3 regions of the Streptomyces sp. NPDC018610 genome follow, and region 1 is predicted to be linked to each of the others. Evidence: riboswitches for the same ligand, from Rfam matches in the RefSeq annotation. Region 1 holds a riboswitch; each other region holds the start of a gene.
What was found. A riboswitch is a leader RNA that binds a small molecule or an ion and turns the genes downstream of it on or off. The one in region 1 is predicted to bind cobalamin.
Positions count from the first base shown of each region.

Region 1 (3,267 bases):
GGGCGAAGTCACCGCGTTGATGGGCCGCAACGGCTCCGGCAAGTCCTCGCTCCTGTGGGCCCTGCAGGGCTCCGGACCGCGCCGGGCGGGAAGCGTGCGGGTGAGCGGCGGTACCGGCGGGACGGACCCTCACTCCGTGCCGCCGGCTCAAGCCCGGCAGCTCGTCGGGCTGGTCCCGCAGACCCCGACCGACCTGCTCTACCTGGAGAGCGTCAAGCAGGAACTCGCCCAAGCCGACGCGGACTCGGGCACCGAGATCAAGGCGCGTGCCCTGCTCGACCGGCTGGCTCCCGGCATCGACGACTCCGCCCATCCCCGAGATCTCTCCGAGGGGCAGAAACTCACTCTGGTCCTCGCCATCCAGCTCTCCGCCGCGCCCCGGGTCGTCCTGTTGGACGAACCGACCCGGGGACTGGACTACCGGGCCAAGACGGCACTGATCGGCATCGTGGACGCTCTCGCGGAGGAGGGCCGGACGATCGTCATCTCCACGCACGACGTCGAATTCGTCGCCCGGGCCGCCGACCGCGTCGTGGTCATGGCCGAAGGCGATGTCGTCGCCGACGGCCCGACCACGGAGGTCATCGTGTCCTCGCCGACGTTCGCCCCGCAGACGGCGAAGATCCTCTCCCCGCTGCCGTTCCTGACGGTCCACCAAGTGGCACAGGCGCTCGGCACCGAACGAGACGAGGCAGCACGCCCATGAGTACGCGCATCGGCAATGCCATCCGGTTGACCCCGCGCGTCGGCGTCATCATGGCACTGGCCGCCTTCCTCGGACTCGTCGCCTTCTTCTGGCCCTTCGTGGTCGCGCCGGGCACGTTCGGCTCCAACTACGCGCCCCCGCTGATCTTCGGCGTCCTGCTGGTGCTGGTCCTGTGCGTGGTCCTCTCGGAGATCGCCGAGGGCGGCATCGACTCCAAGTCGCTCGCCATGCTGGGCGTGCTCTCCGCCGTCAACGCCGCCCTGCGCCCGCTCGGCGCCGGAACTGCGGGCATCGAGACCGTCTTTTTCGTCCTGGTCCTGGCAGGAAGGGTGTACGGCCCAGGTTTCGGCTTCGTGCTTGGCTGCACCTCGCTGTTCGCTTCGGCACTGATCACCGGGGGAGTGGGCCCGTGGATGCCGTATCAGATGTTCGGCTGCGCCTTCGTGGGGATGCTCGCCGGATTCCTCCCCCGAGCGAGCGGCCGGCGTGAGGTGCTGATGCTGGCCGTCTACGGCTCGCTCTCCGGCTACCTCTTCGGCTTCCTCCTCAACCTCTCCTTCTGGCCCTTCTCCCTGGATCCCAACAGTTCGATCGCGTACCTGCCGGGTCTGCCCTTCACGGAGCAGTGGCATCGCTATGTCGCCTTCGACCTGGCCACCTCGCTGGGCTGGGACACCGGGCGGGCCATCACCAACTTCGTGTGCGTGCTGCTGGCGGGGCCAGCCGTACTGACCACCTTCCGGCGGGCCGCGCGCAAGGCCCGCTTCAGTGCGCCCGTGCGCTTCGCGGGCCCGAGGACGGTTGCATCCAAGCCTCGCTGACTCGGAGATGCCCCTGGCGAATCGGGACGAGACCGAGGCTGCGATCGCCGTCGCCACCGCGGCGCAGCCCGAGTGGTGTGCCTGGAACCCGCGGCGTCCGCTTCGGACAACGGTCCCCTTACGCGTTGTTGGCGACCGTCGGCCGGAAGAAGGGCATGGGCGCCTTCGTCGACGAACGACCACCGGTGTTCGGTCACCGCTGAGTCCCGAAGCCCGAACCCGCACCGTCCCGGGCGGTGGGAGAGGAAGATCACTTGGGAGGAAGGCGGTCTTGGCCGGTGCCCGCACCACGCGGTACGGTCTGTCCGATATCGACGACGGCGAGACGGAAGCCGGTGGGAATCCGGCACGGTCGCGCCACTGTATGCGGGACACCTCTCGGGTGTCGCGTGAGTCAGACCCGTGGCCGTCGTCCTGTGCACCACCGAGATGGGACGCGAACTCCCAGAGGAGGTTCTGCCATGGCGCAGACCGTCGCCCAGCCGACAGCCACCACTCCCACCATCCCCGCCAAGCTGCCGCTGAAGGCGATAGCGCCGTGGGCGGTCTTCTTCGGCATCCTGATGCTGGTCCTGCTGTACTTCGTCGGCGCCGAGCAGGGCGCCACCTCCGTGTTCAACGGCACGGACGTCCACGAGTGGGTGCACGACGCACGCCACCTGCTCGGCTTCCCCTGCCACTGACGCGAGGGACGCCCGACTCCCATGAACTCCGCAACGGTAAGAAATCTCCTCGTGCGGGGCATGCTCGCCGGCCTTGCCGCCGGCGTGCTCGCCCTCGTCGTCGCCTACCTCCTCGGTGAGCCGAGCGTCGACAAGGCGATCGCCTTCGAGGACGCCCACTCCCACGAGCACGAGATGGAAGTCGTCTCCCGCTCCCTGCAGTCCACCGCGGGCCTCGCCACCGGCGTCCTCGTCTACGGGGTCGCCTTCGGCGGCATCGCCGCCCTCGCGTACTGCTTCGCCCTGGGCCGCGTGGGCCGCTTCAGCCCGCGGGCGACCGCGCTGCTGCTGTCCGGCTGCGCTCTGCTCGCCGTCTATGTCGTGCCTTTCCTGAAGTACCCGGCGAACCCGCCGTCGGTCGGCGATCCCGACACCATCAGCAAGCGGACCACGCTGTACTTCCTGATGATGCTGCTCAGCGTCCTCCTCGCGGTCGCTGCCACCCTCCTGGGCAAGCGCCTGGCGCCCAGTCTCGGCACCTGGTGGGCGACAGTGGTCGCGGTGACCGCGTTCGCCGTCATGATCGGTCTGGCTTACGAGTTCCTGCCCGTCATCAACGAGGTGCCGAAGGACTTTCCGGCCGCCCTGCTGTGGCGGTTCCGGCTGTCCGCACTGGCCATCCAGACCGCGATGTGGGCCGGCTTCGGCCTGCTCTTCGGCGAACTGGCGGAACGCCTGCTGCACCCGAAGCCGGCGGCAGCCGCGAGCGGCCGCGCGGTTCCGGCCGCGCACTGATTCCTTCCGGACAACAGAGGGCCCTACGGAACCATCCGGGGGCCTTCTGGCGTTCTCCGGACACCGATTCCGACGGAAGAGTGAGTACGGCTCGGTAGTGCAGCCCGACCCTACGCGGACCACCCGGCCGATGAGCGGAGGAACCGAGTGGCCAAAACCCCCCAGCCGCGCCACATCACCCTCGGTGGCCGCGAGGCGGTCGCCCTCACCCGGGAGGAATACGACCAACTGATCGCCAGCCGACGGCAGATCGGCGGCCAGAGCGCCCGGGTGCGGGTCCTCG
Region 1 is NZ_JBISAL010000002.1:336,031-339,297, reverse strand. It holds gene ACH5A8_RS06915 (ABC transporter ATP-binding protein) at 1-706, shown strand, start outside; gene ACH5A8_RS06910 (ECF transporter S component) at 703-1,527, shown strand; cobalamin riboswitch at 1,809-1,952, shown strand; gene ACH5A8_RS06905 (CbtB-domain containing protein) at 1,989-2,210, shown strand; gene ACH5A8_RS06900 (CbtA family protein) at 2,232-2,984, shown strand; gene ACH5A8_RS06895 (hypothetical protein) at 3,132-3,267, shown strand, end outside.

Region 2 (3,267 bases), on a different contig from region 1:
GACCGGTGACGGGTCCGAGGAGCCGGCCGGCGTGGTGACCCAGGCGATCGCCGCCGTGGCCCCGCCCCCGGCCGCCCCCGCGGCCGTGATCCCCGCCCAGGCCGTCGCCGAGACCGTCGCCGACGTCCCCGCCGCGGCGCCCGCCGTCCCGCTCGCCGGGCCCCCGGCCGTCGCCCTGCTCGCCGAGGAACTCGCGGCGACCATCCCCGCCCCGGCGTCCGCGCCCCGTATCGACATCGACCTCGGCACGACGCCGCCGACGGCCCCCGCGACCGCGGCGGTCCCGCCGGCCGCGACCGTCTGAGTCCCGCACTCCGCTCCCCCAAGGAAGCATCAGCATGAAGATCGACTGGGCAGCCCTCGGCTCCGTCTTCGGCGTCAGCCTCGTGGTCACCGTAGGCCTCGTGGGCCTGTTCACCCTGGGCATCGCCGGCCTCTCCCGCCGCGAGCGGGCCGTCGCCCACGGCGACGGCGGCGGGGCGCTGGCGGTCACCGGCGCGTACGTCTGCTTCGCCGCGTGCGCCGCCGCCGTCGGCTACGGCATCTACCTGATCATGGGCAAGGGCTGAGCGCGGGCCGGACGAGACCGGTCCGGGCCGGTCACGGCCGACCCGGCTGGGACACGACCCGGTCCGGGGCCGACCCGGCCTGTGACTGACCCGTTCCGGACCGGCCACGGCGTCGCGACCCCCTCCCCGACACCCAGCCCCCTCCCCCGCCCCGCGCGGTGGCCGCCGACGAGCGGTCCGCGCGGGGCGGAGCCATGTCCGGCCGTGCGCCCCTGCCCGCCCGCCGTGCCCGCCCTCCGTACCCGCAGGTCGGAGGGCGTCATGGGGCGAACGGCGCACTCGGGCCGGGAGGGCGAGCGCCGTGGGCGCGGTCCGTGGACAGGCATGCGCGGCGCGCGGGAGACGTGTGGGGTGCGCAGGGCGCGCGGGGGCGGTGTGGGCCTCATCTCAGTACCCCGGCGCAGGTCAACGGCAAGTTGACTGGTGTTCGCGGGGCGTGGTGGACTGCCGGGGCCATGTACGGCGGCAGGAGAGGAAGCCCGGTGTGAATCCGGCGCGGTCCCGCCACTGTGACCGGGGAGGAACCTTCCCGGGAGCCAGGAACTCTCACCGCCGGTCTCGTCGAACCAGGGCGTGGACACCCTGAGTGAGGACATATCGCCATGCGCGGCTGCCGACCGAGAGTCACCAGCGACACCCTGACCGCCCCCGCGGCGGGCTGACCCGATGGGTGCCGATCGCGTCTTCGCGTACGGCGCCGCCGCCGGCCTCTTGGGCGACCTCCTCCTCGGCGATCCGCGCCGCGGGCACCCGGTCGCCGCGTTCGGCAGGGCCGCCGGCGCCGTAGAACGCGTGCTGTGGCGCGACCACCGCGGGTGGGGCGCCCTCCACACCGCCGTGTGCGCCGGTGGCGCCGCCGCGCTGGGCGCCGTCGCCGCCCGCGCCGTCCGCACCTCCCCCGCCGCCTCCGCCGCGCTGACCGGCGTCGCCACCTGGGCCGTCGTGGGCGGCACCTCGCTCGCCCGCGAGGCCCGCGCCGTCGGGCGGGCCCTGGAGTCCGGCGACGTCGAGGCCGCCCGGGCCCGGCTGCCGCACCTGTGCGGGCGCGACCCGCAGGCGCTGGACGCCGACGGGATCGCGCGGGCCGTCGTGGAGTCCGTCGCCGAGAACACCTCCGACGCGGTGGTCGGCGCGCTCACCTGGGGCGCCCTCGCCGGCGTGCCGGGGCTCCTCGGGTTCCGGGCGGTCAACACGCTCGACGCGATGGTCGGCCACAAGTCGCCCCGCCACCGGCGCTACGGGTGGGCCTCCGCCCGCCTCGACGACGTGGCCGGCTGGCCCGGGGCGCGGCTGACCGCCGTCCTGGCCACCGCGGCCGGCGGCGATCCGCGTGGGGCCGTACGGGCCTGGCGCGCCGACGCCGGCAAGCATCCGAGCCCCAACGCCGGGCCCGTAGAGGCCTCCTTCGCGGGGGCGCTCGGCGTGCGGCTGGGCGGCACGCTGTCGTACGGGGGGCGTGTGGAGCACCGGCCGGTACTCAACGGTGACGGACGCGCCGTCCAGGTGGCGGACATCGACCGGGCCGTACGGCTCTCCCGGCGCGTGAGCTGGCTCGCGCTCGGCACCTGCGCGGCCGCACGCCTCCTCGGACGCCGCCTCCTCGGCGCCCCGCCGGAGAGCGGGGGCCCCACGCGCACTCCTCCGAGGAAGGGACGTACGTCATGAGCGGCGGTCTGCTCGTCGCCGGAACCACCTCCGACGCCGGGAAGAGCGTCGTCACCGCCGGGATCTGCCGGTGGCTGGTCCGGCAGGGCGTCAAGGTCGCGCCGTTCAAGGCGCAGAACATGTCCCTGAACTCGTTCGTCACCCGCGAGGGCGCCGAGATCGGGCGGGCGCAGGCCATGCAGGCGCAGGCGTGCCGGATCGAGCCGACCGCGCTGATGAACCCGGTGCTGCTCAAGCCGGGCGGCGAGCAGAGCAGCCAGGTGGTGCTGCTGGGCAAGCCGGTCGGCGAGCTGAGCGCGCGCGGCTACCACGGCGGGCGGCAGCAGAAGCTCCTGGGCACCGTCCTGGACTGCCTGGCCGAGTTGCGGGGCACGTATGACGCGGTGATCTGTGAGGGGGCGGGCAGCCCGGCGGAGATCAACCTGCGCCGGACCGACATCGTCAACATGGGCATCGCGCGCGGGGCGCGGCTGCCGGTGCTCGTCGTCGGCGACATCGACCGCGGCGGTGTCTTCGCCTCCTTCTTCGGCACCGTCGCCCTGCTGTCCCCCGAGGACCAGGAGCTGGTCGCCGGGTACCTCGTCAACAAGTTCCGCGGCGACGTCTCGCTGCTGGAACCGGGCCTCGACATGCTGCAGGGACTGACCGGGCGGCGCACCTACGGCGTGCTGCCGTTCCGGCACGGGCTCGGCATCGACGAGGAGGACGGTCTCCGGGTCTCCCTGCGCGGCGCCGTGCGGGAGTCCGTCGTCGCCCCGCCGGTCGGCGAGGACGTGCTGCGCGTCGCCGTCTGCGCGATCCCGCTGATGTCGAACTTCACCGACGTGGACGCGCTGGCCGCCGAACCGGGCGTGGTGGTGCGGTTCGTGGACCGGCCGGAGGAACTGGCCGACGCGGACCTGGTCGTGGTCCCCGGCACTCGCGGCACGGTCCGGGCCCTGCGGTGGCTGCGGGAGCGCGGCCTCGCCGACGCCCTGGTGCGCCGGGCCGCCGAGGGTCTGCCGGTGCTCGGCGTCTGCGGCGGCTTCCAGAT
Region 2 is NZ_JBISAL010000001.1:51,257-54,523, forward strand. It holds gene ACH5A8_RS00245 (anion permease) at 1-304, shown strand, start outside; gene ACH5A8_RS00250 (hypothetical protein) at 339-569, shown strand; cobalamin riboswitch at 992-1,136, shown strand; gene ACH5A8_RS00255 (cobalamin biosynthesis protein) at 1,236-2,234, shown strand; gene ACH5A8_RS00260 (cobyric acid synthase) at 2,231-3,267, shown strand, end outside.
Region 2: linked by a shared signal. The riboswitch ahead of ACH5A8_RS00255 (cobalamin biosynthesis protein) and the one ahead of ACH5A8_RS06905 (CbtB-domain containing protein) in region 1 are both predicted to bind cobalamin.

Region 3 (3,267 bases), on a different contig from region 1:
CGCCCGTACGTCGGCCGGGATCCAGGCGAAGTCCTGCACCGAGCCGTTGGACTCGCGCAGCGCCTCGCGGGTGCGGGCGTCCCACACGCCCAGCTCCTTCAGGTCGTCGACCAGGTAGGAGTTGACCTGGAGGAACTCGCCGGAGAGCGTCTCGCGCTTGAACAGGTTGGAGACCTGCGGCTCGATGCACTCGTAGACGCCGGCGATCGAGGCGATGGTGGCGGTCGGCGCGATCGCCAGCAGCAGCGAGTTGCGCATGCCGACGGACGCGATCCGCTCACGCAGCGCCGCCCACCGCTCGGGCCAGGTGAGGGAGACGTCGTAGTGGTCGGGGTGCAGCACGCCCCGGGCGGTGCGGGTCTTCTCCCAGGCCGGCAGCGGCCCGTGCCGCTCGGCGAGGTCGGTGGACGCCTCGTAGGCGGCGAGCATGATCCGCTCCGCGATACGGGTGGACAGGGCCTTCGCCTCGGCGGAGTCGAAGGGCACGCGCAGCTTGAAGAAGACGTCCTGCAGACCCATCGCGCCGAGGCCCACCGGCCGCCAGCGGGCGTTGGAGCGGCCCGCCTGCCCGGTCGGGTAGAAGTTGATGTCGACCACGCGGTCCAGGAAGGTCACGGCGGTGCGGACGGTCTCGTCCAGCCGGTCCCAGTCGATCTCCCCGCCGGTCACGAACGCGCCGAGGTTGACCGATCCCAGGTTGCACACCGCGGTCTCGCCGTCGTCGGTGACCTCCAGGATCTCCGTGCACAGGTTCGAGGAGTGAATGACGTGGCCCGGCTCGGCCGTCTGGTTGGCGGTGCGGTTGGCGGCGTCCTTGAAGGTCATCCAGCCGTTGCCGGTCTGCGCGAGGGTGCGCATCATGCGGCCGTACAGCTCGCGGGCCGGCATGGTCTTGCGGGCCAGGCCCCTCGCCTCGGCGGCGCGGTAGGCGGCGTCGAACTCCGCGCCCCACAGGTCCACCAGCTCGGGCACGTCCGCGGGGGAGAACAGCGACCACGGCGCGTCCGCGTTCACCCGGCGCATGAACTCGTCCGGGACCCAGTGCGCCAGGTTGAGGTTGTGGGTGCGGCGGGCGTCCTCGCCGGTGTTGTCCCGCAGCTCCAGGAACTCCTCGATGTCCGAGTGCCAGGTCTCCAGGTAGACCGCCGCGGCGCCCTTGCGCCGGCCGCCCTGGTTCACCGCGGCCACCGAGGCGTCCAGGGTCTTCAGGAACGGCACGATGCCGTTGGAGTGGCCGTTGGTGCCGCGGATCAGCGAACCGCGCGAGCGCACGCGGGAGTAGGCGATGCCGATGCCGCCGGCGTGCTTGGACAGGCGGGCCACCTGGTGGTAGCGGTCGTAGATGCTGTCCAGCTCGTCCTGCGGGGAGTCGAGCAGGTAGCAGGAGGACATCTGGGGGTGCCGGGTGCCGGAGTTGAAGAGCGTGGGGGAGGAGGGCAGGTAGTCGAGGCGGCTCATGAGCCCGTAGAGCGCCGCGACCTCGTCCACGGAGCGGGCGGTGTCGTCCTCGGCGAGGCCGCTCGCCACCCGCAGCATGAAGTGCTGGGGCGTCTCGATCACCTTGCGGGTGATCGGGTGCCGCAGGAGGTAGCGGCTGTGCAGGGTGCGCAGGCCGAAGTAGCCGAAGCGGTCGTCGGCGGCCGGGTCGGCCAGCGCGTCGAGACGCTCGGCGTGCCGACGCACGAAGTCCGCGGTCCGGTCGGCGATCAGCCCCTCGCGGTGGCCCACGGCGACGGACTCGGTGAAGCGGGTGACGCCCTGCGAGCCGGCCTCGGCGCGGATGGTGAGGGTCAGCAGCCTGGCCGCCAGCCGGGAGTAGGCGGGGTCCTCGGAGATGAGCCCGGCGGACGCCTCGGTGGCCAGCTCGCGCAACTCGGCCTCGTCGGCGTGCGCGGAGCGGCCGCGCAGCGCGGCGGCGGCGACCCGGCCGGGGTCGGCGTCGGGGAGGTCGGTGGTCAGCTCGGTCAGGGTCCGCAGCAGCGCGGCACCGGGACCGTCGGTCTCCAAGCGGTCCTCGACTGAAGCCGGATCCGCAGGCGCGATGGTCACTTGGGGCTCTCCCTCGCTCGGCACGAGGCCTCGTCGAGGGCATGCGGCAGCACACGAGCGCACGCGGCGTCGCGTCCACCGGCCCATTCCACGAGGCCCGGACGTCGGCACCCGGACCGGACGGCCGGGTGCGCTGTCGGCAGGTCCTCGGACTGACGCACGTACACGGCGATCAGGGCACATGTGTACGTGTACACCGTTGCGGGACAGTTCCGGATTCGCACCGGATTCCCCTGCGGCGACAGCGAGGACGAGCATACATCTTGTGCCGGGTGGTGAAGCCACCCCCATATGTTGTGTCGTGGTGACTGCGCAGCGTGTCAGAGGGGCAACGCGAGGGTGAGCGGGGAGAGGCGCCCGCGGGCCTCCCCGAAGCCCGCCGGCCCGCCCCTGGGACGGGCCTGGACCCCGCTGTGCGGGGGCGGCGGCGCGCCGCCGGACTCCGGGCCGCCCCGGTACGGCGACGGGCCGCCGGAGAGCCCTCCGGCGGCCCGTCGGCTGTCCGCCGGGATCAGTGGGCGCTGCCGGCCGTGGCCGGCGGCAGCTCCACCGCGACCCCGGCGTCGCCCGCGTCCTTCGTGTAGTCCTCGGGGCTGGTCTCGTCGACGCCCTCGGGCGCCTTCAGCGCCCTGAGGACGAAGGTCAGGACCACCGCGACGACCACGTTGAGCACGAACGCCGTCATGCCGATGTAGCCGATCTCGCCGATGCCCGGGATCTCCTTGGCCGAGCCGCCGAAGTGCTTCTGCGTGGGCGAGGCGACACCGTAGGCCGCGAGGGTGCCGTAGACCATGCCGACCGCCCAGCCGGCCAGCAGCGCCCAGCGGTGGAACCAGCGGGTGAACAGGCCGCCCACCAGGGCCGGGAAGGTCTGCAGGATCCAGATCCCGCCCAGCAGCTGGAAGTTGATGGCGACCGTCTTGTCCATGGTCAGGACGAAGACCAGCGCGCCGACCTTCACCAGCAGCGAGACGATCTTGGAGACCCGGGTCTCCTCCTTGGCCGTCGCGTCCGGCTTGATGAAGTCCTTGTAGATGTTGCGGGTGAAAAGGTTCGCCGCCGCGATCGACATGATGGCCGCCGGCACCAGCGCGCCGATGCCGATGGCCGCGAAGGCGATGCCCGTGAACCAGTCCGGGAACATGTCCTCGAACAGCTGCGGAATGGCCAGCTGGCCGTTCTGGACCTTGACGCCCGCCGCGATCGCCATGAAGCCCA
Region 3 is NZ_JBISAL010000011.1:252,300-255,566, forward strand. It holds gene ACH5A8_RS27585 (ribonucleoside-diphosphate reductase subunit alpha) at 1-2,049, opposite strand, end outside; cobalamin riboswitch at 2,170-2,324, opposite strand; gene mctP (monocarboxylate uptake permease MctP) at 2,561-3,267, opposite strand, start outside.
Region 3: linked by a shared signal. The riboswitch ahead of ACH5A8_RS27585 (ribonucleoside-diphosphate reductase subunit alpha) and the one ahead of ACH5A8_RS06905 (CbtB-domain containing protein) in region 1 are both predicted to bind cobalamin.